Regions from separate parts of the Mycolicibacterium madagascariense genome, predicted to be linked through region 2. Evidence: riboswitches for the same ligand, from Rfam matches in the RefSeq annotation. Region 2 holds a riboswitch; the other holds the start of a gene.
The links. Region 2 has a riboswitch for glycine ahead of gcvP (aminomethyl-transferring glycine dehydrogenase). Riboswitches for the same ligand answer to the same signal wherever they lie in the genome.

Region 1: it holds a riboswitch for glycine, as region 2 does, so the genes downstream of both, G6N60_RS08795 (L-serine ammonia-lyase) here and gcvP (aminomethyl-transferring glycine dehydrogenase) in region 2, are expected to answer to the same signal.

What each region holds. Positions count from the first base shown of each region.
Region 1 is NZ_AP022610.1:1,858,941-1,873,482, reverse strand. It holds gene nagA (N-acetylglucosamine-6-phosphate deacetylase) at 33-1,178, opposite strand; gene nagB (glucosamine-6-phosphate deaminase) at 1,187-1,972, opposite strand; gene G6N60_RS08815 (PTS sugar transporter subunit IIA) at 1,973-2,437, opposite strand; gene G6N60_RS08810 (PTS transporter subunit EIIC) at 2,564-4,111, shown strand; gene G6N60_RS08805 (SDR family oxidoreductase) at 4,207-4,968, shown strand; gene G6N60_RS08800 (aldehyde dehydrogenase family protein) at 5,050-6,507, shown strand; glycine riboswitch at 6,657-6,762, shown strand; gene G6N60_RS08795 (L-serine ammonia-lyase) at 6,799-8,181, shown strand; gene G6N60_RS08790 (CE1 family esterase) at 8,182-9,099, opposite strand; gene G6N60_RS08785 (DUF5313 domain-containing protein) at 9,136-9,549, opposite strand; gene G6N60_RS08780 (MarR family winged helix-turn-helix transcriptional regulator) at 9,563-10,027, opposite strand; gene G6N60_RS08775 (MarR family winged helix-turn-helix transcriptional regulator) at 10,137-10,631, opposite strand; gene G6N60_RS28530 (VOC family protein) at 10,726-11,244, shown strand; gene G6N60_RS08765 (DoxX family protein) at 11,241-11,645, shown strand; gene G6N60_RS08760 (aminoglycoside phosphotransferase family protein) at 11,642-12,475, shown strand; gene G6N60_RS08755 (ABC transporter substrate-binding protein) at 12,566-13,687, shown strand; gene G6N60_RS08750 (Rv1733c family protein) at 13,851-14,447, shown strand; gene G6N60_RS08745 (endonuclease/exonuclease/phosphatase family protein) at 14,535-14,542, shown strand, end outside.
Region 2 is NZ_AP022610.1:3,227,839-3,242,380, forward strand. It holds gene G6N60_RS15110 (substrate-binding domain-containing protein) at 1-163, shown strand, start outside; gene gcvP (aminomethyl-transferring glycine dehydrogenase) at 250-3,120, opposite strand; glycine riboswitch at 3,162-3,284, opposite strand; glycine riboswitch at 3,285-3,382, opposite strand; gene G6N60_RS15120 (MerR family transcriptional regulator) at 3,424-4,047, opposite strand; gene G6N60_RS15125 (bifunctional nuclease family protein) at 4,263-4,757, opposite strand; gene ftsR (transcriptional regulator FtsR) at 4,805-5,539, opposite strand; gene garA (glycogen accumulation regulator GarA) at 5,539-6,015, opposite strand; gene gcvH (glycine cleavage system protein GcvH) at 6,175-6,570, opposite strand; gene G6N60_RS15145 (DUF881 domain-containing protein) at 6,610-7,377, opposite strand; gene G6N60_RS15150 (small basic family protein) at 7,382-7,714, opposite strand; gene G6N60_RS15155 (DUF881 domain-containing protein) at 7,767-8,681, opposite strand; gene G6N60_RS15160 (CDP-alcohol phosphatidyltransferase family protein) at 8,686-9,273, opposite strand; gene secA2 (accessory Sec system translocase SecA2) at 9,283-11,601, opposite strand; gene G6N60_RS15170 (ABC transporter ATP-binding protein/permease) at 11,768-13,681, shown strand; gene G6N60_RS15175 (FAD-binding protein) at 13,678-14,542, opposite strand, start outside.

The sequences.
Region 1 (14,542 bases), 1.4 Mb from region 2:
GAAGCAGTCCCGGGCCGGTCACCGCCACCACGTTACTGATCGGGGGCCACCATCCACGATCCGCCGCGCAGCACGCGCGCCACGCGCAGGTCCTCGTCGAGCACCACGGCGTCGGCCGCAGCGCCGGGTGTCAGACCACGACCGGGCAGTCCCAGCGCCCGGGCGGGGTTGAGCGACGCCTGCGCGACGGCGCACCGCAGAGCGTCGTCGCGGGGCAGGCCCGCGTGCTCGACGGCGAACCGGAACACCGCGTCCATCGTCGCGGTGCTGCCTGCGATGGTGTCGGTGCCCGCCACCGTGGCCACCCCGTCGACGACGTCGACCTCCAGCGGGCCCAGGCCGTACCGGCCGTCGGTCATGCCGGTCGCGGCCATCGCGTCGGTCACCAGCGACACCCTGTCGGGGCCTGCGCTGCGCACGACGTGGCGGTAGACGGCGGGGTGGACGTGAACGCCGTCGGTGATCACCTCGACCGTCACCCGCGGATCCTCGAGCAGCGCGACGATGGGACCCGGCTCCCGGCGGTCGATCGGGCGCATGGCGTTGAACAGGTGTGTGGCCACGGTGGCTCCGGCGTCGATCGCCACCGCCGTCTGGGCGTAGGTGGCCTCGGTGTGGCCGATCGCGGCGACCACGCCCGCGCCGACGATCCGGGCGATGGCGTCGAGCGCACCCTCGCGTTCCGGCGCGAGGGTCACCATGCGCACGGCCCCCCGGCCCGCCCGCAGCACGCGGTCGATCTCCCCCGGGTCGGGGTCGCGCATCAGGTCCGGCTGGTGGGCGCCGCACCGCGCGGTCGACAGCCACGGCCCCTCGAGGTGGATTCCGTCGATGCGGCCGGCGTCGACGTCGTCGGCCAATGTCGTTACCTGCCTGAGCATTTCGTCGGGGGCCGCGGTGACGAGGGAGGCGATCAGCGCCGTGCTGCCGTGCGCGCGGTGCACGTTCACCGCGGTTTCGGTCGCGGTGGACGAGGCGGCGCAGAAGTCGACCCCGCCACCGCCGTGCAGGTGGGTGTCGACGAACCCCGGCATGACCGTCACCGCTCCGAGGTCGTGATCGGCGACCCGTGGCGCCGCTCCCCCTCCGATGGCCCGAACGACGCCGTCGGCGACGTCGATCCAGCCGGGCCGCAACAGGTCTCGGCCCGTGAGCACCGTGTCGGCGGTCAGGAGCATGGCGGCGCTCAGATGCCTTGCCAAGCGGGTTTGGAGCGGTAGGTCTCCCGGTAGTAGTCGATCAGTTGGAGCCGGCGGGCGGCGGCCTCGTCGAGCAGCACCGTCACGTGCGGATGGTGCTGCAGGATGGTCGCCGGCCACATCGCGCTGACCGGTCCCTCCACCAGGTGGTGCACCGCCTCGGCCTTGCTGCGGCCGGTCGCCACCAGGATCAGATGCCTGGCCTCCATGATGGTTCCGAGCCCCTGGGTCAGACAGTGGGTCGGCACCGCGTCCAGGTCGCCGCCGAAGAAGCGGGCGTTGTCGATGCGCGTCTGCTTGGTCAGCGTCTTGATGCGCGTGCGGGACGCCAGCGAGGAACCGGGTTCGTTGAAGCCGACGTGCCCGTCGGTGCCGATGCCGAGGATCTGGAGGTCGACGCCCCCGGCCGCCCTAATCGCCTCCTCGTAGGCCGCGCACGCCGCAGGCACGTCGCTCGCCGCGCCGTCGGGCCCCTGCACCGCCCCCGGGGCGAAGTCGACGCGCGAGGCGAAGACGGTGTCGATGACGGTCCGGTACCGCTCGGGGTGGTCGATCGGCAGCCCGACGTACTCGTCGAGGGTGAAGCCGCGCGCCTGCCGGAACGAGACCAGCCCGGCGTCGTAGCGCGCCGCCAACTCGTCGTAGATCGCCAGCGGTGACGACCCGGTGGCCAGCCCGAGAACGGCGTCGGGCCGGCGGTCGAGGAGGGCGACGATGGCGTCGGCGGCGATGTCTCCGATCTCCGCGGCGTCCTGGCAGACGACGACCTCCATCTAGCTGTTCACCGTGAAGAGGTCTGTGCCACAGGCGATCTCGGTGCCGACCGACTCGGCCGGCACGACGTTGCCCTCCTCGCGTTCGTCCATCACCACGACGGGCACGACGGGGCGCAGTCCCTTGGCGACGATCGCGGGCACGTCGTAGGTGACGATGCGCTGCCCGGCGCTGACCTGGTCGCCCTGTTCCACGTGCACCGTGAAACCCTCGCCCTTGAGCGCGACGGTGTCCAGTCCGAGATGGACCAGGACGCCGACGCCGTCGGCGGTCATGACGACGTAGGCGTGCGGCAGGAGCCGGACGATGGCGCCGCCGACCGGGGCCACCGCATCGAGGACCTGGTGCGGCGGTTCGATCGCGGCGCCGTAGCCGACCATCCCCTGCGAGAACACCGGATCGGGCACGTCTCGAAGCGCGATCGCGCGGCCGGGCACCGGGGCAAGGATTCGTGTCGGACTCATGCGCCCAACAATACGAGGGCCGATCAAGCGGGTCTCGCAGTCACGTCTTCTCGTCTAAGCTCTCCCGCAGCCTGGGCGGCGCCCGGCCGGCACGGCGAAGAAGGGGCTTCGAGGATGAATGAAACCATGAATGACCCTGCGGCACAGCCCAAGTCGGGTCTACGCATACCGGGGTTCGCGCAACTGCAGCGCCTCGGCAAGAGCCTCATGCTGCCGATCGCGGTGTTGCCCGCGGCGGGAATCCTTCTGCGCCTAGGTCAGGACGATCTGCTCGGCAGGATAAAGGCGCCCGTCATCGGACCGTTCTTCCACGCCATGAGCGCGGCGGGCGATGCCATCTTCAGCAATCTGCCGTTGCTCTTCGCGGTCGGTGTCGCCATCGGATTCGCCAAGAAGGCAGACGGTTCCACCGCGCTGGCCGCCGTCGTCGGCTACCTGGTGGTGCAGGCCGTGTTCAAGACCATGTCGCCGATCGTGCTGGCCGGACAGGTCGACAAGGCGGGCGAGCAGGCGCAGATCAACTACAGCGTCTTCGCGGGCATCGTCGTCGGCGTGCTCACCGCGTGGCTCTTCGATCGCTACCACACCATCCAATTGCCTTCGTATCTCGGTTTCTTCGGCGGCCGCCGCTTCGTTCCCATCGTGGTATCGCTGGCGTGTCTGTTCCTGGCGTTCGCGATGAGCTACTGCTATCCGCTCTTCGATGCGGGCCTGACCGGTCTCGGCGAGTTCATCGGCGGCTCCGGCGCGATCGGCGCGTTCGTCTACGGCTTCGCCAACCGCATGCTGATCCCGGTCGGCCTGCACCACATCGTCAACTCGTACGTGTGGTTCATCTACGGCGACTACCGGGCTCCCGACGGCAAGGTCGTCACCGGCGAACTCACCCGCTTCGCCGCCGGTGATCCGTCGGCAGGTCTCCTCACGTCGGGCTTCTTCCCCATCCTGATGTTCGGCCTGCCCGCGGCCGCGCTCGCCATGATCCACGTGGCGAACAAGAAACAGCGCAGGGTCGCGGTCGGCATCCTCTCCGCCGCCGGCCTGACGGCGTTCCTGACGGGCGTGACCGAACCGCTGGAGTTCGCCTTCATGTTCGTGGCGTTCCCGCTGTACGTCATCCACGCCGTCCTCACGGGTCTGTCGCTGGCGATCGCCTACCTGCTGGACATCCACCTCGGGTTCTCGTTCTCGGCGGGACTGATCGACCTCCTGCTCTACGGCACCGCCCCGGCGGCCAAGAACGTCCCGCTGCTGATCGGCATGGGCGTGGTCTTCTTCGTCGTCTACTACGTCCTGTTCCGCTTCGCGATCACTCGGTGGAACATGCGCACGCCCGGCCGGGAACCCGACGACGAGTTCGAGACCGAGGAGCAGGCCAACCTCGGCGACGGCACCGACGCCGCCACGGTCGTGTCGCCGACGACCCCGACGACCGCACCGACCGGCAGCACGGCCGAGCAGCTCATCGACGCCTTCGGCGGCCGGGCCAACCTCGTCACCGTCGACGCCTGCATCACCCGGCTGCGCATGGAGGTGGCCGACCCCGGCAAGGTGGATCAGGCCCGGTTGAAGAGCCTGGGAGCGGCTGGCGTTATCGAGGTCGGCAACAGCGTCCAGGCCGTCTTCGGCACCCAGGCGGAGGCCCTGAAGAACGACATCACCGCGATCCTCTGACGGCCGGGCGGACGGCCCGCGGGTCAGCAAAGGCCGCCCGCCGCCGAGGCCCTAGGGTGGTAACGGTATTGCCGTTATCGAGAAGGTGGTTTCCGGTGAGTGCTGCACACGAGGCGTCGAAGGGTCTGCGTCTGCTCGTCGTCGGGGCATCGTCGGGCATCGGCCACGCGGTCGCCGCCAGCGCGGCCACCCGCGGCGCCAAGGTGGCCGTCGCCGCCCGCCGGATGGACCTGCTGACCAAGCTCGCCGACGACATCGGCGGCACGGCCTTCGAGCTCGACGTCGAGGACTCCGCGGCCATCACGCGCGTGGTCGACTCCGCCGCCGACGTGCTCGGCGGACTCGACGCCGTGGTCTTCACCAGCACCGTCGTGCCGATGGCCCACATCGAGGACACCGACGTCGCGACCTGGATCCACGCCTTCAGCGTCAACACCCTCGGCGCCAACGGCGTCGTGCGCGCCGCACTGCCGCACCTGTCGGAGAACGGCGTCGTGCTGGTCGCCTCCAGCAATGACGTCGGCAGGCCGCGGGCCGGCGTGGCGGCCTACGACGCCAGCAAGGCCGCCCTCGAGGAGATCCTGCGATCGTGGCGCGGCGAGCATCCCGAACTCTGCATCGTGCGCGTCGGCATCGGGCCCACCCAGGACACCGAGATCCTGCGCGGCGCCGACCGCGAGCTGCTGGCGCAGCTGTTCGAGTCGTGGGTGGCGCACGGCCAGCTCCCGGCTCAGATGTCGGCGCTCGAGGACGTCGCGGACGCGCTGGTGTCGCTGGTCGACCTCGCCTACCGCAACCCGACCGTCGTTCCGGAGGTCGTGCAGCTGGCGCCGCGGATCCGCACGCGAGACGCCTGAGGGCTGCGACGCTTGACCCCGCCGAGCCGCGGGTGCTAAGCAAGTGCTCAGCAATACGCCGACGACGGGAAGAGAGCACCGATGACGCTGCAGGACGTATTGGACGACATTCGCAAGCGCCCCGGCACGGGTGACGTCATCCCGATCATCGACCCCGTCACCGAGGAACAGCTCACCGAATTCACCGACTGCGGCGCCGCAGGGGTCGACGAGGCGGTCGCCCGCGCCAAGGCGGCGTTCGAGGCGGAGGTCTGGTCCGGGCTGCCGGGCGCCGAGCGGGCCAAGGTCATGTGGCGCATCGCCGACCTCATCGACGAGCACGCCGCCGAGTTCGCCGAGATCGACTCCGCCAACACCGGCATGATGAAGATGCAGTCCGAGCTCGTCGTCCCCACCTGCGCGGAATTCTTCCGCTACTACGCAGGCTGGTGCACGAAGATCAACGGCACCGCCTACGACGTGAGGTCCACCGGCATCGCCGGAGCGGGGTACGTCGACCATCACGCCTACACGCTCAAGGAGCCCTACGGCGTCGTCGGGCTGATCTTCCCGTGGAACGGACCCATCTTCAACGCCTGCGCCAAGATCGCCCCCGCGCTCGCCGCGGGGTGCAGCAGCTTGGTGAAACCCGCTGAGGAGACACCCCTTTCGGCCCTGCTGCTGGACCGGTTGATCCACGAGGCCGGCGTGCCCGACGGCGTGGTCAATCTCATCACCGGCTACGGTCACACCGCGGGCGCAGCGATCAGCGCCCACCCCGACGTCGAGAAGGTCGCCTTCACCGGGTCCACCGAGGTCGGCAAGATGATCGTGCAGGCCTCGACGGGCAACCTCAAGAAGGTCATGCTCGAACTCGGCGGCAAGTCACCGGTGCTCATCTTCGACGACGCCGACCTCGACAAGGCGATCTTCGGCGCGGCGATGGGCATCTTCGTCCACTCCGGCCAAGGGTGCGTGTGCGGTTCGCGGATCTTCGTCCAGCGCGGCGTGTACGACCAGGTCGTCGAGGGCATCGCCGGGGTCGCGAACTTCATGAAGTACGGCGGGCCCACCGAGGAGGGCGTCATGAGCGGGCCCCTGATCAGCGCCAAGCAGCTCAGTCGCGTCCTCGGCTACATCGACGAGGGCAAGCGCGACGGCGTCGAGGTGGTGACCGGCGGCTTCCGCCTCGACCGCAAGGGCTACTTCGTGCACCCGACGGTGCTCACCAACGTCGACCCCGCCACCAGCAGGCTGTACAAGGAGGAGATCTTCGGGCCGGTGGTCTCCATCATCCCGTTCGACGACGAGGACGAGGCCGTCGCGATGGCCAACGACACCACCTACGGTCTGGCGGCCACCGCCTGGACGACGAACGTCACGCGCGCCCATCGGATCGTCAAGCGGCTGCAGGCCGGCAGCGTTCAGATCAACTGCCAGCTGGTGTTCGACCACGACGTGCCGTTCGGCGGGTACAAGCAGTCGGGCTGGGGCCACGAGTTCGGCAAGGACGGCCTCGACGCCTACCTGAAGCAGAAGACGGTCTGGGCTCAGCTCTAAGAAGGCACAGCTCTCGCCACCGGGACGGATCGCGGGTAAGTTACTGCGGACAACTCAATAGCCGTCAACGCACAGCGGGAGATCCCGACGTCGGGTGCCGTAGGAGCAATGTCCTCCCCAGGAATCTCTCAGGCCCAATACCGCAGTGCCGAGGCAACTCTGGAGAAAGCGCGGACCGAATCCGCGCTTACCGAAGGTGAATGGTGCGCTCCGGCGTCGCCGAAACTCTCAGGTCACCAGGACAGAGCGGGGAGGTGACCCGTCCCCGCAGACGAGAGGTTCACCGTGCCCATGACCATCAGCGTCTTCGAGCTGTTCTCGATCGGCATCGGCCCGTCGAGTTCACACTTCGTCGGTCCGATGCGCGCCGCGGTCCGCTTCGCCGAGGAATGCACCCGACGCGACCTGGTCGGCACGACAGCTACCGTGGCAGTGGACCTGTTCGGGTCGCTGGCCGCGACCGGCGCCGGGCACGGCACCATGGCGGCGATCCTGCTGGGGCTGGAGGGTTTTCATCCCGAGACCATCGACACCGACGAGATGGAGGCGCGGCTGGCGACCGTGCGCGAGCAGGGCTGGATCAGCTTCGCCGGCACCCAGCGCATTCCCCTGACCGAGGATGCGATGACGTTGCGCCCGTTGACCGTTCACGACCGGCACGCCAATGCCATGACCCTGAGCGCGCTCGACGCGCACGGGCGCGAGCTGCATGCCCGCACGTACTTCTCCGTCGGCGGCGGATTCGTCGTGACCGCCGACGACGAGGCCGCCGAGCCCGCGCCCGCCGACGTCCCGCTGGCATTCGCGAGCGCTGAGGAGCTGCTGCGGATCGCCGAGACGCACGACCTGTCGGTCAGCCAGATCATGCTCGCCAACGAATGCGCCACCAGATCCGAGGACGACGTGCGCGCGGGACTGCTGCACGTCTACGACGTCATGGTGCAGTGCCAGCGCAAGGGCATCGAGCGCACCGGTGAGCTACCCGGCTCGCTCGGCGTGCGTCGGCGGGCCCACGAGTGGCACGAACGCCTCGCACTCGACGACCCCGACCGCGACGTGGCGTTCGCCGAGGACTGGGTCAACCTCGTCGCGCTCGCCGTCAACGAGGAGAACGCCTCGGGCGGGCGGGTGGTCACCGCGCCGACGAACGGTGCGGCGGGCATCATTCCGGCCGTTCTGCACTACGCACTGCACTACACCCGGCAGGGCCGCGCCGACCGCGACGGCACCGTCGTGCGGTTCCTCCTCACCGCGGGCGCGGTCGGGTCGCTGTTCAAGCAACGCGCGTCGATCTCGGGCGCCGAGGTCGGATGCCAGGGCGAGGTGGGGTCCGCGGCGGCCATGGCCGCGGCCGCGCTCGCCGAAATCCTCGGTGGCACACCGCAACAGGTCGAGAACGCCGCGGAGATCGCCATGGAGCACAGCCTGGGGCTGACGTGCGATCCCATTGCCGGGCTGGTGCAGATCCCGTGCATCGAGCGCAATGCGATCTCGGCGGGCAAGGCGATCAACGCCGCCCGAATGGCGTTGCGCGGGGACGGCTTTCACCGCGTCAGCCTCGATCAGGTCATCGAGACGATGCGGGCGACGGGCCTGGACATGAACTCCAAGTACAAGGAGACGTCGACCGGCGGGCTGGCCCTGCACGTTCCGGTCAACCGCGTGGAGTGCTGATCACCTGCCGTGCGCGGCGAAGAACTGCGCACTGGCCAGCGATGCGTCCGTCCCCGTCGTGGTCGGTCCGACGTCGGGCAGCGCGAAGCTCCCCGACGGCCACGTGTGGCCGCCGCCATCGATGCGGATGAACACCGCGGCCGTGCCGGGCGCGCAGCCGACCGAGCTGAAGCGGTGCAGGTCGGTGCCGTCGCCCGTGGCGGGCAGCACGTCCTCGACCGGCGCGTCGGCGCACCCGTCGATCGCGCGCCACCGCGCCGCCAGCTCGGGTGCGGAGAGGATGTCACTCGCCCCGCCGCGACCCACCATGCCGCCGCCGCCGAACGGCACGACGGGGTCGGCGGTGCCATGGAACTGCAACACCGACACCGGTTGCGACGGTGCGCACGGCACGTTGGAGCCCAGCGTTCCCGACACCGGAGCGATCGCCGCGACGACGTCGGCCCGGTCGCAGGCCAGCCGGTCGACCATGAACGCACCGGCCGACATGCCCGTGGCGAAGACGCGCCCCGGTGGGATGCCGTAGTCCTGGACGAGTCGGTCGCGCAGCGCGACGAGGAAGCCCACGTCGTCGAGGCCCTGACGGTCGGGGGTCGAGGCACCGCGTCCGTCGGCCCAGCTCTCGTCGATGCCGTCGGGGTAGGCGACGACGAAGCCCATGGCATCGGCAGCGGCGTCGTAGTTCGAGACGGCCTCCTGCGCGGCGCCGGTCTGGCCCGCGCCGTGCAGGTTGAGCACCAGGCCCGACGGGTGAGCGTCGGCGGCCGGGGTGTGGACCAGGTAGGTGCGCGTCAACCCGCCGTAGTCGAGCTGGCCGCTGGTGGTGCCCGCGGCCGCGGCGAGCCCCGTCGACCCGAGGACGCCGCCGAGAACGGTGAGGACGACGAGCAGGAGGCGCAGCAGGCAGCTCACGGCAATGAGCCTACGGCCGAGACCGCAAACGGGTGCGCCGCGCTAGAACGGGCTGCTGTTCGCCTGGAACTTGGCCGACTCCGGGCGCGGACCGAACCGGCGCACGTAGTCCTCGTGCAGCCGCGCATCGCGCTGGCGCCGGATGGCGTCGACGAGGTTGGGGTCCAGCCCGTGCTGCGCGAGCCGGTGACGCCGCCAGATCTTGTTGAGCGCCATCGACATCAGCAGCGCCCAGACGTAGATCGGCACCGTCATCTCCAGGTGCACGTAGAGCGACGCAGGCAGCAGCCACAGCGGCGCGAGGACGAGCAACGGCGGGATGGCCATCCGGATCATGTGCCTGCGCACCGCGCCGTAATCGGCCAGATCGTGGGCGACCCACTCCTTCATCGAGGCGGGCAACCGCCGGCCGTAGGAGTAGCCGAGGTACTGCAGGGGGTTGGGGCGGTCGGTCATGGGTCCTCCTCGATCAGACGGCGGCAGCGTCGGCCGCGAGCGCGGCGGCGTTGATTCGGGTCAGCACGCTGCGCAGTTCCTCGAGCTCGGTCATCGCGACGCCGAGTCGTGCGACGACCGCCGGCGGGATCTCCAACGCCCGCGTGCGCAGGGCTCGCCCGTCAGCCGTCAACTCGACGTGGGTGGCTCGCTCGTCGGAGGAACTGCGGGTGCGCGTGATCAGACCGAGCGCCTCTAGCCGCTTGAGCATCGGCGACAGCGTGGCCGAATCCATCTGCAGCGCAACGGCGATCTGCTTGACGGTCAGCGGCGGTCGATCCGAGGTGCGGTGTTCCCACAGTGCGAGCATCGCCAGGTACTGCGGGTGCGTCAGGCCCAGGGGTTCGAGCAGGGGGCGGTACACGGCCAGCACGGCCCGATTGGTCACCGCCAGCGCGAAGCACACCTGCCGTTCGAGGGCCAGTACGTCGGTCGTCACGGTTTCCATCGTACGCTTTCCATCGTACGCTAATCGTTAGGGCCCTAACATTCCGAGCCGGCGCCGCCCAGCCGACCTCGGCCGGCTACGCACGGGCCGGAACGACCGCCTAACTCGGGTCGTAGCGGTGGTAGGTCACCGCCATGGCGCCGTCGGGGTCCAGGCGGCCCAGGATGGCCTCGGCAATGACGGCCAACTGGTCGATCTGCTCGGGCGTCAGCGCATCGATGACGAGGTGCCGCACGTGCGCGGCGTGACCCGGCGCGGCCGCACGGACCTTCCGCCATCCCGCGGCGGTGAGCCGGGCGTTGGTGGCGCGGGCGTCGTGCGCGTCGGAGTATCGCTCGACCAGGCCGCGCTCCTCCAGCCGCCGCACGACGTGCGACAGCCGGGGTGGGGTCGAATTCGTCTGCGCCGCAAGTGCACTCATCCGGAGCGTGCGCTTGGGCGCCTCCGACAGCATGGCCAGCACGAAGTATTCGAAGTGCATGAGGTCCGCGTCGCGCCGCAGCTGCGCGTCGAGAGCACCCGGCAGCAGTTCGAGGACGGAGGCGAGCCGCACCCAGGCGGCCAGCTCGGCGCGGTCGAGCCCCTTGGCGTTCACCCAACCATCATCGCATGATGGTTGTAGCTACAACTGACTTTCTGCTACGGTTTTGCCGGTAGCGTCGACTACCTTCCCGACGGAGGTGCAGCCCATGGTCGTCTCACCCGTCCGCCTGAACCACGCGGTGCTCTTCGTCGCGGACCTCGACCGCTCGACCGCCTTCTACACGACCGTGTTCGGCATGCAGCTGATCAGCCGGGAGCCCGACATCAGCGCCGCGTTCCTGCGCCTGCCCCGGTCGGGCAACCACCACGACCTCGGCCTGTTCGAGATCGCCGGCGCCATCCCGCGCCCGCCGCGATCGGTCGGGCTCTACCACCTGGCCTGGCAGCTCGACACCGTCGAGGAACTCGTCGAGTTCCGTCGCATCCTGCTCGACGCCGGCGCCCTGCGCGGGGAGTCGAGCCACGGTGCCACGAAGAGCGTCTACGGCGTCGACCCCGACGGCAACCAATTCGAGGTGATGTGGATGCTGCCGCGTCGAGAATGGGGCCGCTACGAGGACACCGCCGTCGTCGAACGGCTCGATCTGACAACGGAATTGCGGGACTGGCCCGATACCCGGACCGCAGGCGAACTCACCCACCCCACCAAGGAGCACCGACCGTGACCACCACCAACCGCAACCTCGACGCCCGTCTGACGTCCTACGCGCCCGCCATCCTCAGCCTGTATCGAGTGGTGTTCGGGTTGCTCTTCCTGTGCCACGGTTCCGCACTCCTGTTCGGCTGGCCGTCGGGTCCCGCGGCACCCGCAGGCCAGTGGCCGAGCTTCTACGCCGGCGTCCTCGAATTCGTCACCGGGGTGCTGATCACCGTCGGGCTGTTCACCCGCATCGCGGCCTTCATCGCCTCCGGGGTGATGGCCTTTGCCTACTTCACCGTCCACCTGCCCAAGGGGTTCGTTCCGCTGATCAACGGCGGCGAGCTCTCCGTGCTGTACTGCTTCGGCTTCTTCCTGCTGATCTTCACTGGTGCAGGGGCTTTCGCGCTCGACGCCAGGCGCCGTTGACCCACACCCCGGCCGACGCCGACCTCGCGGGCGCGGCGCAGGAACAGTGCCGGGTGTGGGGGTTGCGCCAGGACGGGGCCGCCCACGACGGCGCCGTCGCGCTGACCCTGCCGGTGCGGACCTCCGAGGGGGCCGCGGCCGTGCTCAAGGTGAGTTCACCGACCGCGGGGTCGGGGCAGGCACATCTGGCCCTGCGACGCTGGGGCGGCGATGGCGCGGTGCGCCTGCTGCGCGCCGATCCGCACCGCCACGCCGTCCTGCTCGAGCGGCTGCGGCCGCGCACCCTGGACGACCTGCCCGACGCGGCGGCCTGCGAGGTGGTGGCAGGCCTCTACCGGCGTCTGCACGTCGCGCCGCTGCCCCAAGTGCCCTCGCTCACGACGGTCGTCGCGCAGTGGGCGCACCAGGTCGACGAGCGGCCGCGCAACGCGGCGCTCCCCCGCCGGTTGATCGAGCAGGCCGTCGCCTCGACGCGTGAACTCGCCGTGGAGACGGCCACCACCGACGTCCTGCTGCACGGCGACCTGCACCACGGCAGCGTGCTCGCCGCGGATCGCGAACCATGGTTGGCCATCTCGCCACGACCGGTGAACGGCGATCGGCATGCCGAACTCGCCCCGATGCTCCTGCACCGCCTCGACGACCTCGGCGGCCGGCTGCGCGACGGCATCCGGGCCCGTTTCTACGCCCTGGTCGACGCGGCCGGTCTCGACGAGGACCTGGCCCGCGCCTGGACCTTCATTCAGGTGGTGCACGCCGCGACCCGCGCGATCGACGACGGCGCCGACCTGACCCGCTACGTGGCGATCGCCAAGGCGCTCCAGGACTGAGCGGCCTCCCTGGGAATCGGCTGCCAACGGCGCGATCCCGCGATAGTGTTCGATCGCCCGCCGGAGGTGCGGCTCGTCGAAAGGTCAGGCATGAAGACATCACGGCTGCTCGCAGCCGCCGCGTCCACCTTCGTCGTCGTCGGGTTGGTGGCGTGCGCGCCCCCCGAGAAGGAGACCCCCAAGACCCAGTCGGGCGTGGACGCCAACGCGGCCACGTCGGCCGCCGACTTCGGCGGGATGGACGGTCTGGTGAAGGCCGCCAAGGACGAGGGCGGCCTGAATGTCATTGCGCTGCCCCCGGATTGGGCCAACTACAAGGAGATCATCGATACGTTCTCGGCGAAGTACGGCATCAAGGTGAACTCCGCACAGCCCGACGCCAACAGCCAGGACGAGATCAACGCCGCCAACCAGCAGAAGGGCAAGAGCACCGCGCCCGACGTGTTCGACCTGGGCCAGGCGATCGCCCTGGCCAACACCTCGATGTTCGCGCCCTACAAGGTGGCGACGTTCGACGACGTCCCGGCCACGTTCAAGGATCCCAACGGCACCTGGGTCAACGACTACGGCGGCTACATGTCGATTGGCTACGACTCGGCGAAACTTCCCGCCGTCACCGGGGTCGACGACCTGCTGCGTCCGGAGTTCAAGGGGCAGGTCGCACTCAACGGCGACCCCACCACCGCGAACGCCGCCGCCAACGGCGTGCTGATGGCCGCGATCGCCAACGGCGGCTCGGCCGACGACATCGCCCCCGGCGTCGACTTCTTCGGGAAGCTCAAGGCCGCAGGCAATTTCCTGCCGGTCGACCCGACGCCGGCGACCATCGAATCCCGGCAGACGCCCGTCGTCATCGACTGGGACTACCTCAACTCGGCCGAGACGAAGAAGCTGCCGAGCTGGAAGGTCGTCGTGCCGTCCAATGCGCTCGTCGGCGGCTACTACTTCCAGGCCATCAACAAGGACGGCCCCCACCCGGCGGCGGCGCGGCTGTGGCAGGAGTTCCTCTACAGCGACGAGGGCCAGAACCTGTTCCTGAAGGGGCTCGCGCGGCCGGTGCGCGCGGACGCGATGGAGAAGGCGGGCACGATCGACAGGGCCCTGCTCGCCGCGCTGCCCCCGGTGCAGGGCACGCCCGTGGTGGCGACCGACGCGCAGACCAAGAAGAACGCCGACTACCTCGGCGCCAATTGGGCCAAGGCCATCGGCTAACCCGTCGCGACCCGGGTGCGCTGGGCAGCGACCAGCGTCGGTCAGCGCACCACGATCGGTCGGAGTGCAGGGCGATGTGACGGAAATCGCCCGTCATGGGCTGGCCGCGGCGCACCACGATGCGGGACCATCGAAACATGCGCGTAACAATTGGACCGCGCCGGTGAGGTCACGTTCGCGACGGTGGTGGCTGGCCCGGGCGCTGGGCCGCAGCCGTCTGGTGCGCAGGATCGACCGCGTCGAGGCGTGGGCCGTCGTCGCCGGGTTGGTCGTCGTCCTGGTGGCCGCGCTGTACTGCTCGACCGTCTCCGACGACATCTACGCGGCGCGGTCGCGAGCCATCGCCGCCGAGGCGTCGACTCGGCACCAGGCCGAGGCGGTGGCCACGGCCGCCAGCACCCCGGACAAGAAGGCCGCCCAGCAGGCGACCCAGCGGCACACCGTCCACATCCAGTGGCTCTTCCAGAACGCGACGCACGACGAGGTCGTCAAACTCGACCACGCCGTGAAGGCCGGTGATCACGTGCCCGTCTGGCTGGACGATCGCGGCAACGCCACCACGCCCCCGCTGACCGACGCCGACGCCAGGGCCGACGCGGTCGGCGGCGCCATCCTGCTGTGGATCCTCGTCGCGTCCACGATCCTCGGTGGCGTCGCGTTGCTGCGACGGGTTCTCAACCGGTTCCGGTACCGATCCTGGGACCGCGGCCTGCGGTGGCTGCTGGTCGACGGCGGCGGACCGGGCGCGCACCACCGCTAGCCTGACTGCCACCCGGTGGCGGTCCGGGGTTTGGCAGGCTGTGCGCATGGCCTTCGACGACGACGCATGGGGTGGTGAATGCCGACACTGCGTGT
Region 2 (14,542 bases):
CAACCAGGCCAAGCCCGTCGCGATCAACGTCATCGACTTCGGCAGCGACCCCGACCGCGCCACGTGGGAGGCGGTCGCCCAGGCCACCGGTGGCAACTACCAGAACCTCGACAGCTCGGCGGGGCCCGGCCTCACCGCCGCCCTGACGTCATCCCTGGGCTAGGTTTTCCTGCGCGAGCAGACGCAAAAGGCCCTTATTTAGGGCATTCAAGGGCCTTTTGCGTCTGTTCGCGGGGAGGACGGGACCCCCTAGGCGAAGGCCTCGACGGGCGGGCAGGAGCACACCAGGTTGCGGTCGCCGTACGCGCTGTCGATGCGGCGCACCGGCGGCCACACCTTGGGCCGGAAGCCCTTGCCCAGCGGGTAGGCCGCCTGCTCCCGGGTGTAGGGGTGGTTCCACTCCTCGACGAGCAGGCACTCGGCCGTGTGGGGCGCACCGCGCAGGGGGTTGTCGTCCACGGGGTAGGCCCCCGAACCCACCTGGTCGATCTCCGCGCGGATCGCGATCATCGCCGAGCAGAAGGCGTCCACCTCGGCGAGGCTCTCGCTCTCGGTGGGCTCGACCATGAGCGTGCCCGCCACCGGGAAGCTCATCGTCGGGGCATGGAAGCCGTAGTCCGCCAACCGCTTTGCGACGTCGTCGACGGTGACGCCCGTCGCCTTCGTGATGCCGCGCAGGTCCAGGATGCACTCGTGGGCGACCATGCCGTTCTCGCCCGTGTACAGCACCGGGTAGTACTCGTCGAGGCGGCGGGCGACGTAGTTGGCCGACGCGATCGCCGTCAGCGTCGCGGCGCGCAGGCCGGGCGCCCCCATCATGCGGATGTAGGCCCACGTGATGGGCAGGATCGACGCGGACCCGTACGGCGCGGCCGACACGGTGTAGTCGGCGCCGAGCTCGTCGGCCAGCGGGTGCCCCGGCAGGTACGGCGCGAGATGGCTGCGCACCGCGACGGGACCGACGCCCGGACCACCACCGCCGTGCGGGATGCAGAACGTCTTGTGCAGGTTCAGGTGGCTGACGTCGCCACCGAAGCGGCCGGGCCTGGCCAACCCGACGAGGGCGTTGAGGTTGGCGCCGTCGACGTAGACCTGGCCGCCGACGTCGTGCACGGCCGCGCAGATCTCCTCGACGTCGTGCTCGTACACGCCGTGCGTCGAGGGATAGGTGATCATCAGCGCGGCGATCCGGTCGCCGTGCTCGGCGATCTTCGCGCGCAGGTCGTCGAGGTCGACGTCGCCGTTGTCGCGGCACGCCACCACGACGACCTTCATGCCGGCCAGCGCGGCCGACGCCGCATTGGTGCCGTGCGCGCTCGACGGGATCAGGCAGATGTTGCGTTGCGCGTCATCGCGACTGAGGTGGTACGCCTGGATCGCCAACAGCCCCGCGTACTCCCCCTGCGAGCCGGCGTTCGGCTGCAGCGACACCGAGTCGTACCCGGTGAGCTGGGTCAGCCACGTCTCGAGGTCGGCGATGAGCCGGCGCAGCCCGGGGGTGTCCGACGCCGGGGCGAACGGGTGCTGACGAGCGAACTCCGGCCAGGTGATGGGCTCCATCTCCGCGGCCGCGTTGAGCTTCATCGTGCACGATCCGAGCGGAATCATGCTGCGGTCCAACGCGATGTCGCGATCCGACAGCGACCGCAGGTAGCGCATCATCTCGGTCTCGGTGCGGTACTTCGTGAACGCCGGGTGGGTGAGGAACGACGACGTACGGGTGGCGATCTCGGGACCCGACCAGCGCTGGCCACCGCGGGTGGCGCCAAACGCGGCGAGCACGTCCTCGACGTGGGCGGCCGTGGTGGCCTGGTCGCACGACACCGACACGTGATCGGCGTCGACCAGCCAGACGTTGATGCCGCGCTCCTTGGCCGCGGCGCGGATCTCCTCGGCGCGCCCCGGCACCCGGGCCAGCACGGTGTCGAAGAACGCGTCGTGCACCACCTCGACGCCGGCGTCGGAGAGCCCGGTGGCCACGGCGAGCGCGTGGCCGTGCACCTCGTGGGCGATCGCGGTCAGCCCGTCGGCGCCGTGGTAGCTCGCGTACATCGCCGCCATCACCGCGAGCAGGACCTGGGCCGTGCAGATGTTGCTGGTCGCCTTGTCGCGGCGGATGTGCTGCTCCCTGGTCTGCAGCGCCAGCCGATAGGCCGCCGAGCCGTCGGCGTCGACCGACACTCCGACCAACCGGCCGGGCAATTGACGGGCGTGCTTGGCGTGCACGGCCAGGTAACCGGCGTGCGGTCCACCGAATCCCATTGGCACGCCGAATCTTTGGGTGGTACCGAACGCGACGTCGGCACCGATCTCACCGGGCGGGGTGATCAGCGTGGCGGCCAGCAGGTCGGCGCCCACCGCGACGAGCGCGCCACGCTCGTGCGCGGCGGCGATCAGGTCCGACCAGTCGTTGACGCATCCGCTGGCGCCGGGCAGTTGGACGATGACGCCGAAGAAGTCGCCGTCGGGCAGGCCGTCGCGGAGGTCGGCGGTGACGATCTCGATGCCGAGCGGCTTGGCGCGCGTCTCGATGATGGCCGCGGTCTGGGCGTACACGTCGGCGTCGACGGCCAGCTGGTTCGCCGAGCCCTTCACCGCGCGGTGCATCAGGGTCATGGCCTCGGCCGCGGCGGTGCCCTCGTCGAGCATCGAGGCGTTGGCCACCTCGAGGCCGGTGAGGTCTTCGACCATGGTCTGGAAGTTCAGCAGCGCCTCGAGCCTGCCCTGGCTGATCTCCGGCTGATACGGCGTGTAGGCCGTGTACCAGGCGGGGTTCTCGAGGATGTTGCGGCGCAGCACCGGTGGGGTCAGCGTGTCGAAGTACCCCTGGCCGATCATCGAGACCGCGACGGTGTTGGCATCGGCCATTGCCCGCAACTCGGCCAGCGACTGCTCTTCGGACGCCGGCGGCGGCAGCTGATCCAGCCCGGGAGCGACGCCCGCGGCGCCCAGCCCGTCGAGAATGCCGGCGGGCAGCGCCTTCTCGGCCAACTGATCGAGGTTCTCGACGCCGATGACGCCCAGCATCGTGGCCACGGCATCGGGGTCGGGGCCGATGTGACGGTCGGCGAAGCGCGGCAGGTGGTGCTCGCCGAGGGGATGGGAAGGAGTACCGGACAAGAGAGGGCCTCTCACACGTCGAAGCGCAGAACCGCTAGCGGTCCTCTCCCTCTGTCGTCGACCCGTCGCGGGTGCCTGAGAGATTCAGCGCGACCGGATCGTCCCGGCTGTGCCTTTCCCCATGGGCGGGCGAAGAACGTGTTCGCCACTTTCCAGAGGCACCGTGGCTCCACGCGGTCCTGGGGCCTGAGAGGTTGACGGAGAGGTGTTGCTCCTTCGGCGTCCGTGGCTGGCGGCCACGGAACTCTCCCGCGCAGAGGCGATGCAGGTCCGAGTCTACCCAACGGGTACGACGGCGCCCGGTCAGCCGATCTTGCGGTCGCGGGTCTTGCGGCGCGAGGCCAGTTCGTCCTCGGGGCTCGGGATCGACTCCCCACCGTCGGCGCGTTCGCCGGGGAAGTCGGCGATGGCGCCGGTCAGTTCGCGCATGGCGCCCGAGACGGCGATGCCGAAGACACCCTGACCGCCCTGCAGGAGGTCCACGACCTCCTCGGCCGACGTGCACTCGTAGACCGTGGTGCCGTCGGAGAACAGCGTGATGTTCGCCAGATCCTTGACGCCGCGCTGCCGCAGGTGATCGACCGCGACCCTGATGTTGTGCAGCGAGATGCCGGTGTCCAGAAGCCGTTTCACGATCTTCAGGACCAGAATGTCCTTGAACGAGTACAGCCGCTGGCTGCCGGAGCCTGCCGCCCCGCGGATCGACGGAACCACCAGAGACGTCCGCGCCCAGTAGTCCAGCTGCCGGTAGGTGATGCCCGCGATCTGGCAGGCACTGGGTCCGCGGTAGCCGACCAACTCGTCGGGGACGGAGTCATCGGGGAACAAGCCAGCCTGCACCGGTTCGGTCGGCGCTGCCGACACCACGCGTTCCGGCGTGCCGTTGGATAAGAGATCCAACTGCTCCTGACGTGGCGTGTCGCCCACTGGCCATCCTCTCGCCGATCGAACTGGATCCGTGTTCACAGGCCGTCGGGGACGGCCACACACGTTTGCTCCGAGCTCTCGAGTATGTCGAGCATACGCTCCCAGCTCGGGACTGACTGCCTTCGTAGTGAGGAAAGTATGGCTGCCGACGGCATGGATGGGAGAAACCCGCTCCGCGTGTCGAGAGCGTGAGATGCATCCGTGACGTTTGAAATTCAGGTGGCCTTGAAGTCGTCGGGCGACACGCTGTCGAGGAACTCCTTGAACTTCTCGACCTCGTCCTCGCGGACCGCGCCCGTCGTCTCCTCGTCAGATTCGTCGGGGATCAGCAGCCCCGCCTCCGCGAGCACGGCCTCCTCGACGTAGATGGGCACCCCGACGCGCATCGCGATCGCCACGGAGTCCGAGGGGCGTGCCGAGACCTTGATGTCGCGGTCGAAGATCAGGTCGGCGTAGAAGGTGCCCTCCTGCAGATCGACGATGCGCACTTCCTTCAACGAATGTCCAAGGGCGGTAATCAGATCCCGGATCAGATCGTGGGTGAGCGGCCGCGCGGGTTCCACGCCCTGCTGCTCCAACGCGATGGCCTGCGCCTCCGTCTGACCGATCCAGATCGGTAGGTAGCGATCTCCGTTGGATTCCCGCAGCAACAGAACCGGCTGGTTCTGGGGCTGTTCAACGCGAATGCCGATCACTCGAACTTCGCCCATCTGTGTCTGCCCTCCGCGCCGCAAGCCGTCTTGGGGAAGTCTAATCCTCAGCGATCGAGAACGTCGCGCACCGCGGACTTGATGAGCGAGGTATGCAACGTGATCGCGAGAGCCGCGACCTCGCGCGCCATGTCGTCGGCACGGTCGCGGGCACCCGCCTTCATCGCGGGCCCGGCGATCTGGGCGATCAGATCCGACTGCCGGTCCGCCGCCGAGCGGAAGGCCCGCAGGTGTCGGGGTTCCACCCCGTAGTCGGCCAGCGCCTTCGCGCACTGCGCGATCACGACCGAGTGCTCGTCGAAGAAGCCGCCCGGTCCCGAGGTGATGACGCCGGCCTTGATCAGGGCCCCGAGGAGCTCCTCGTCGACCCCCGAGCGGGTCAGTAGATCCTCGCGGCTCAGGCGGACCTGGGCGGGCGCCACCGCGGCCGTGTCGTACCCGGCGACCCCGTCGTCGTCGGCGGACACCTGCACCAATCTCGGTACGCCGTAGGCAGATGCCGTCGGCGGCAGCTCGCCGTCGGGTTGCGCGTCGAGCTGTGCCTTGATGACCTTCAACGGCAGATAGTGGTCCCGCTGCGCGGTGAGGATGAAGCGCAGCCGCGCACAGTCGTAGGCGGTGAACCGTCGATAACCCGAGCCCGACCGCTGCGGCGTGACCAGACCCTCCGCCTCCAGGAAGCGGATCTTGGAGATGGTCACGTCCGGAAAGTCGGGTCGTAGCGAGTCCAGGACCGCTCCGATCGACATCCCGGCGAGCGCAGGGGTGTCGGGGGCGGTCATCAGCTCGGTGAACCGCCGTCGTCGCCCTTGGGGCCCGTCAGGAAGACCAATCGGAACTTGCCGATCTGCACCTCGTCGCCGTTTGCCAGCACCGCCGAGTCGACGGGCTCGCGGTTGACGTAGGTGCCGTTGAGGCTGCCGACGTCGACGACCTGGAACTCGCCGGTCTCGAGCCGGAACTCGGCGTGCCGGCGGCTGACCGTGACGTCGTCGAGGAAGATGTCGCTATCGGGATGACGACCGGCCGACGTCCTGGCCTGGTCCAGCAGGAACCGCGACCCCGCGTTCGGGCCGCGCTTGACGACGAGGAGCGCCGATCCGGCCGGGAGCCCCTCGACGCCCGACACCGCGTTGTCGTTGCCCGTTGCTGGCGGTGCGTCCAACTCGTTGAGGAAGTCCGATCGAAAGACCGAGGTGGTCTCGACCGTCACTTCTTCGGACTGATCAGCTCCCGAACTGGTGTCGTTCTCCGTCACCCGGTGCTCCTCACTGGCTGCTGTGGCAATGGTGGGCAGATGCGCCGACTCCCGCTCGAGACATTCAAGAGGGACGCCGCCGCGTCATGCGTCTCGTGACGACCGTACCGCGCGCCGGTGGTCGCCGTACCCACCACCACCGGATCACGGCCCGATTTCTCATTCGTCGAGCGTCGCACCGTAGGCGTCGGCGTCCAGCAGACCTTCGAGCGCCTCGGTCAGCGTCGCGGCGTCGAGCTGCAGGTCGATGAGCCAACCGGCGCCGTACGGATCGGAGTTCACCAACTCCGGCGAGTCGGTCACGTCGCCGTTGACGGCAACGACTTTCGCCGTGATGGGGGCATAGAGGTCCGAGTTCGACTTAGTTGACTCCACGGTCCCGAACTCGCTGCCCGCGTCGACGGCTGCGTCGACGTCGGGGAGCTCGACGAAGACCACGTCACCGAGTGCGGCCTGGGCGTAGTCGGTGATGCCGACGCGAACCGTGTCGTCACCGGTGCGACGCACCCACTCGTGATCCTCGGTGTAGTAGAGATCGGACGGAATCTCGCTCACGGGGCTCCTAGATTCTTCGCAGACGCGGACGTCGCGTACTCACTTGACAGGCTGAGCGTATTGGCGGGGTTTCGCTTGCCGCAAGGCGGTCACGTTCACGACGCCCTGCTGCTGCACCGACATCGTGCCGCCCACCCGTTCGACGCTGTCCACGGCGCCGCCCGGGATGTTCAGCGCCGCAGCGAGCGTGGCCGAATCACCAATGGCCAGAACCGAATACGGCGGGCTCAGCGTGGTGCCGTCCACGACGAGCGCACCGGGCTGACCCACCACCCAGGTGTCGACGCCGACTCGGACCGGCGCCTGGCCGGGACCGCCGAGCTGCATGGCCTCCGCGCCGGCGGCCCGCAGCTCGTTGACCACGTCGAGCATGGTCTCGGGCGACACGCCGGGAGCGACGTCGGTGATGGTCAGCGCGACGCCTGGTCCGGTCGCCGCGACCGTTCCGATGAGGATCGACAGGGCCGCCAGCCGGGCCCTGGCGTTCTCGATGGCGGCCTCGTCGTTGCTCCCGGAGGACTGCAGCGATTCGAGCGTGCGCTGCAGATCGCTCACCTCGGTGTTGAGCGCGGCCTCGCGTTGCTGCAGGGAGTCCAGCAGGACTAGCAGATCGGCGGGCCGGGCCGTATCCAGGGAATCGCCGGACTCGGTCTGCCGCACCTGCGTGACGATGGCCACACCCAGCACCAGGCACAGCACGACGGCCAACGCGCCGAAGACGAGCTGCGTGCGGCTACGGCCCCCGACGTGGGCTGTGCCGTCGGGCAGCTCGTGCCTGCCGTGTGCCGGTGCGGGATCCTCGCTCACCGGCTCAGGCCCCGAAGAGCCGACGGCGCAGTGCGGCGGCGTTGCCGAAGATCCTGATGCCGAGCACGACGATGATGGCCGTGGACAGCTGCGTCCCCACCCCCAGCTGGTCGCCGACGAACACGATGAGCGCGGCGACGAGCACGTTGAACACGAACGAGACCACGAACACCTTGGCGTCGAAGATGCGCTCCAGGTAGGCGCGCAAACCGCCGAACACCGCGTCGAGCGCGGCCACCACCGCGATCGGGAGGTAGGGCTGAATGGCCTCGGGAACGCTGGGGTGGAACACCAGGCCCAGCACGATGCCGACGACCAGTGCGGCTATTCCGACCATGTCTCTCCGATCCGTGTCGCTCCGTTCGGTGTCATGCGCACTCCCCCAGTCGTCATCGAGGCCCCATCACCGTGGCGAAGTGGACGTCCCGCACCGAACCGGCGGGCAGCGTCAGCGCGTCTGCCTGACCGACGGCGACCGTCACCCCGTAGGCGGACTCCAGTATCTGCAGGCGCTGGGCGGCCGGGCTCTCGCCGAACGCGTCCGACATCGCGTGCGGTGGTCCCACCGCGAGCACGACGTAGGGGTTGGCGATGGGTTGGTTGTCGACGAGGAGGCGACCGCCGGCCTGGCGCACGGTGACACCCGGTCCGATGCGCACGCCGCCGACCGCGATCGCCTCGGCGCCACTGGCCCACAGGGAGTTGACGACCAGTTGGAGGTCGCGGTCGAGGATCACCTGCGGACTGCCCTGCACCCGCTGCTTGGAGACGTCGCTCAGATCGCGGGCGCCGCTGGGCTCGGTGACGGTGACCGACAGACCAGGGCCGCGGACCGCGGTCTCGGCGGCGGTGAACTCCGCGGCGTCGAGGCCGCTCAGCAGCCGTCGGCCCTGCTCGTCGCCGGCCAGCCGGTGGCGTCGTTCGGCTTCGACCTGGCCGGTGAGGTCGCGGCGTCGCGCGATGGCGTCGTTGGTGGCGCGTTGCGCAGCCCGCACGCCATCGGCCAGCACGTGCCTGCCGTCCTGCGCGGCGGGGGCGACGGACTGCGCCTGCGCGGCGGCCGCGGCGAACACCGTCGCGACCAGCAGGCCGGCGACGATCTGCCAGGCCAGCGCGGACGACCTGCGCCGGGGGCCGCTGCCCTCCCGCCGCCGGGCGGCCGCGGCGTATCCGGGGTCGAGGTGCTCCGACAGCAGGGACCGCAGCAGCGACGGCACCGGGATCAGCGTCGGCGCGCCCGCTTCGTGGGCGTTGCGTCCGGCCTCCGGGCTGTAGCCGCCGAGCGCGCGTTCGTCCTCAGCCATGTCCCTACCCGGGCGTGCGCCGGGGCAGCTGCGCGACGACGAGACGGACCTGAAGGAGATAGAGGACGCCCGACCACAGATACATGGCCATCCCCCACCCCAGGAACGCCCATCCGATCGCCAGGATCACCCTGCTCCACAACGCCTCCCACTGGCCGAGCAGGACGAGCGGAAAACCCGACATGAGTGCGAAGGTCGCGGCCTTGCCGACGTAGGTGACCGTCAGCGCGGTCAGGCCGCGGGACCGCAGGACCGGCAGCGTCAGCGCCAGGACGACGTCGCGGGCCAGCAGCACCACGACGAACCACCAGGGCACGACGTGCACGACGGCCAGGGCGACCGGAACGACCACCATGTAGATGCGGTCGACGGCGGGATCCAAGAGCGCGCCCAGCCGCGAGGACTGGTTGTCGACCATCCTGGCGATCTTGCCGTCGGCCCAGTCGGAGAACCCGCTGAACATCAGGACCCCGACCGCCCACCCGTCGGCGTGCACCATCAGCAGATAGATGAAGACCGGGACGAGGACGAGCCGCAGCACGCTGAGCGCGTTGGGGATCGTCAGCACACGATCGCCCGGCTCCGGCTCCATGCGATGAACCTAGCGGAACACCCCGGGCAGGCTCAGTGCGGACATGGTGTCGTCGGCCAGCGGATTGTCGTGGATCATGTAGGTCCACGTCGAGGTCGGACGGGCGAGTTTGGACAGGTCCAGGCCCTGCTCGTCCTCGACGACGTTGGCGGTCTCGAAGGTCTGCTGCGCCGCCTCGATGGCGTCGGCGGCCAGGGAGGCGAACGCGTCGACGGCCAGGCGGTGGAACTCGTCGAGCGGGTTCTGCCTGCCGAGCGCCCGCAGGTGGATGCTCTCGCGGATGTCCGACAGGTACGCCTGGTGGTCGGCCCAGCCGCGGTCCAGGTGATACAGCATGATCTGGCGGCTGATCGTCTCCAGCCGCTCCTCGCCGATCTCCTTCACCAGCTCCTCGTAGCGCTCCGGCGCCCGGGCGGCCAGCTCCTCGCGCGCGGTTGCGGTGCGCAGCAAGGTGTTTCGCCGCTCGACCAGGATGGCGCGCTGCTGGGCGACGAGCTGGTTGTAGCGCCAGGTGTTGGCGTGCACGTCGAGCAACCGGCCCTCGGCGACGCGTTGGGCATGCTCGAGCAGCTGCGCTGCCTTGTCGCTGGTGATGCGACCGTCCTCGTCGGTCGCCATCGGCAGCTTCTCCGGCTCGAGGTGAGCGACGACCACGTCGTCCTCCCAGCTGGAGAAGAACACCGACGAGCCGGGGTCACCCTGTCGGCCCGCGCGCCCGCGCAACTGATTGTCCAGCCGCTCGGTGTGGTGGCGGCCGGTACCGATGACGTGCAGCCCCCCGAGTTCGGCGACCTCGTCGTGGCTGCCCTCGTCGGACCCGCCGAGCCGAATGTCGGTGCCGCGGCCCGCGATCTGCGTCGAGACGGTCACCGCCTTGAGCTTGCCGGCCTCGGCGATGACGAGCGCCTCCTCCTCGTCGTTCTTGGCGTTCAGCACGACCGCGGGCACGCCGGCCTTGACGAGCCGTTCGTGCAGTTCCTCGGACTCGGCGACGTCGCGGGTGCCCACCAGCACCGGCTGCCCGGTGTCGTGGATGGTCTTGATGTGCTCGATGACGGCGTCGATCTTGGCCGCGGCGGTGATGTACACGCGGTCGGTCTCGTCGACCCGGACGTTGGGCGTGTTCGGTGGAATCGGGGACACGCCGAGCTTGTAGAACTGCCGCAGCTGTTCACCGGCGGCGAGCGCCGTGCCCGTCATCCCGCACACCGTGGGATAGCGGTTGATCAGCGCCTGGACCGTGATGGTGTCGAGCACCTCGCCGGTCTCGGTGGTCTCGATGCCCTCCTTGGCCTCGACCGCGGCCTGCAACCCGTCGGGCCAGCGCTGTAGCTGCGCGATCCGGCCGCGGGAGGCGTTGATCAGCTGCACCCGCCCGTCGCGGACGATGTAGTGCACGTCGCGCTGCAACAGGACGTGCGCGTGCAGCGCGACGTTGATCTCGGTCAGCGTGGTGCTGACGGACTCCTCGGAGTAGATGTCGACGCCGAGTTCCTTCTCGAGCTTGCGGGCGCCCTCGTCGGTGAGGTGGACGTTGCGGCGGTCGGCGTCGGTGTCGTAGTCCTTGCCGGGGACGAGCTCGCCGACCATCCGGATGATCTCCAGTCGCGGCTGCTCGCGGTGGGTGGTCCCGGCCAGCACCAGCGGCACGAGCGCCTCGTCGACGAGCACCGAGTCGGCCTCGTCGATCAGCGCGACGTCGGGGTCCGGGGAGACCAGGTCCTCGACGTCGGTGACGAGCTGGTCGCGCAGCACGTCGAAGCCGATCTCGTTGACCGAGGCGTAGGTGACGTTGCAGGCGTAGGCGGCGCGGCGTTCGTCGGCGGTCGACTCGGCGGTGATCCAGCCGACCGTCAGACCCATGGCCTCCAGCAGCGGGCCCATCCACTCGGCGTCGCGGCGAGCCAGGTAGTCGTTGACGGAGATGACGTGGACGCTGCGCCCGGCGATCGCGTACCCCGCCGCGGCGATCGCACCGGCGAGCGTCTTGCCCTCACCGGTCGCCATCTCCACGACGTCGCCCGCCAGCATCCGCAACGCGCCGAGCAGCTGAACGTCGAACGGCCGCAACGTCGTCGAGCGTTCGGACGCCTCCCGGGCGATCGCCAGGAACTGCGGGATGTCGGCCGACTCGGCGAGCTCACCGAGGTCGAGCAGCTGCGCCGCCTTGCGCAGCTGCTCGTCGTCGAGGTCGGCGGCCTTCTCATCGTATTCAGAGGAGGTCTTCACCAAATCCAACGACTGGGCCTGATCCTTGTCGGTGCTGGCACCGAGCAGTTTCCAGAACCTGTTGCTCAGCCGCCCGGAGCGGTCTTTCGTCTTCGGCACGCATTCACGGTACGCGGCGCCCGGACGCCGCCGCGAGCATCCACGCGCACGTCATGACCGGCAGCTCGGCGTGCCCCGCGGCGACCTGCGGGGGCGGGTTCAGCCCTCGGCTAACAGCTGACCCCTAGACCCGGCTACCGCCAGTTACCCGGGGTACCTTGCCGGAATGGAAAAGTTCACCCCGACGCTGGACTGGAGCGCCGAGTGGCTGTCGTCGCTGTGGTGGATCGCGAAGGCCTGGGTCATGGCCGCCGTCGCCACCATGATCGTCCTCGTGCTGCTGCGGTTCTTCACCAGCTGGGGTCGGCAGTTCTGGAAGGTGACGGGCGCGTACTTCAGTGGGCGCTCGAGCATCAAGGTGTGGTTCTGGCTGGCCGGCCTGCTGCTGTCGGTGATCGTCGGCGCGCGGCTGACCGTCCTGTTCAGCTATCAGAGCAACGACATGCTGACCAGCTTCCAGGTGGTGGCCTCGGGAATCGGCGGCAACGACGACGCCATCAAGCAGTCCGGCAAGGACGGCTTCTGGCTGTCGATCACGGTGTTCAGCATCATGGCCGTCGTCTACGTCGCGCGCACGATGCTCGATCTGTTCCTCATGCAGCGGTTCATCCTGCGGTGGCGTGCCTGGCTCACCGACCGCCTCACCGGGGACTGGCTGGACGGCAAGGCCTACTACCGGGCCCGGTTCATCGACGACACCATCGACAACCCGGACCAGCGCATCCAGTACGACATCGACATCTTCACCACGGGCGTCGGACCGACGCCCAACACGCCGAACAACACCAGCGGCTCGACGCTGCTCTTCGGCGCCATCAGTTCGATCGTGACGATGATCGCCTTCGTCGGGATCCTGTGGAGCCTGTCGGGTCCGCTGACCCTGTTCGGCGTGACCCTGCCGCGGGCGATGTTCTGGATCGGCCTCGGGTACGTCGTCTTCGCGTCGATCATCGCGTTCTGGATCGGCAAGCCCATCATCTGGTTCGCGTTCGACAACGAGAAGACCAACGCCGCGTTCCGGTATGCACTGGTGCGCCTGCGGGACGCCTCGGAGGCCGTCGCCTTCTACCGCGGCGAACTCGCCGAGCGCACCGGGTTGCGCTCGCGCTTCGCCTCCGTCGTCGCCAACTACAAGCGTTACATCAACCGGATGATCGGCTTCTACGGCTGGAACCTCTCGCTCAGCCAGGTCATCGTGCCGCTGCCCTACGTGCTGCAGTTCCCCCGGTTCCTGGCCGGTGAGATCACCCTCGGCGCGATGACCCAGTCCTCGTCGGCGTTCGGCAGCATCCAGGACGGGCTGTCGTTCTTCCGCAACGCCTACGACCAGTTCGCCGGCTACCGCGCGGCCATCATCCGTCTGCACGGCCTGGTGGTGGCCAACGAAGAGGGCCGCGTCCTGCCGATCGTCTCGACCGCACCGTGCGTCGACGGCACCGTGCAGCTCGACGACGTCGAGGTCCGCACGCCCGACGGCAAGCAGCTGGTCAAGCCGCTCGACATGCGGCTGGAGATCGGCGACACCATGGTCGTCACGGGCAAGTCGGGCAGCGGCAAGACCACCCTGCTGCGCAGCCTCGCCGAACTCTGGCCATTCGCCTCGGGCACCCTGACCCGACCCTGCGGGCCGAACGAGACGATGTTCCTGTCGCAGATGCCCTACGTCCCGCTGGGCGATCTGCGCGCGGTCGTCTCCTACCCCTGCGAGGAGGGCACGCTCGCCGATTCCGAGCTGCACGACGTCCTCACCCGGGTCGCCCTACCGCACCTGAAGGATCGCCTCGACGAGGTGCTGGACTGGGCCAAGGTGCTCTCCCCCGGCGAGCAGCAGCGCATCGCGTTCGCCCGCATCCTGCTGACCAAGCCCAAGGCCGTGTTCCTCGACGAGGCGACGTCGGCGTTGGACGAGGGCCTGGAAATGACGCTCTACTCACTGGTGCGGGCCGAGCTGCCCAACACCATCCTGATCAGCGTCAGCCACCGCAAGACCGTCGAGCAGCACCACAACAAGGAACTGCGACTGCTCGGCGACGGCGAGTGGCAGCTCACGAACGTCGGGGAGCAATCCGTCCCGGTCTAGTGGCGTGCGGCCGTGGCCGCATGCGTGCCCGCGCGACGCCCGAAGAACGACCCCTCGCCGAGCTGGGTTCCGCTGGCGTAGCCCTTGCCGTCCTGCGCGATGTTGGATGCGCACGCGCCTGCGGCGTACAAACCGGGCACGACGCTGCCGTCCTCGCGCAGGACCTCACCGTCGAGCGTCACGGCCAGACCGCCCATCGTGAACCCGGAGTACATCGCGACGCCCAGTGACAGGTCGAACACCGCCCACGGGCCGTTGTCCTGCGGCTCGACGTAATCGGACTGCTTGTGGAAGTCGGGGTCCTCCCCCCGCGCGGCGTGCTCGTTGTAGCGGTCGAGGGTGGCGGCGAGCTTGCCCGATGGGATGCCGAGGGTCTGCTCGATCTCCGCGACGGTCTCGAACCCGTCGAGGAACTTGATCAGCGGCATGGCCGGCATCTCCATGTGGGCCTCGTCGACGATCAGGTAGGCGGACTGCTCCGGCTGTTCGAGCACGAACGCCGACGTCCGCGAGTGGTAGGAGTCCTCGGCGACGAACCGCTGCCCGTCCTTGTTGACGATGATGCCGGTCAGCAGGATCTCGGGCGGGTAGGCGGCCGCGGTGATGAACTTCTCGTCGAGGTTCTTCGCGACGCCGCCCGCCGAGACGCCCATGCGGATGCCGAGCCCGTCGTCGAAGGGGTTGCCGAGGATGTAGGGCTCGACCAGCCCGTGGTGCTTGGTCTTGCGTGGCTTGCCGAGTTCGGGGGTGTATTCGGCGACCATCTCGGGATTCATTGCGAAGCCGCCGGCGGCGATGACGACGGACGCCGCGCGGATGGCGCCGGTCTCGGTGAACCTCTTCCACCGAACGCCGACCACG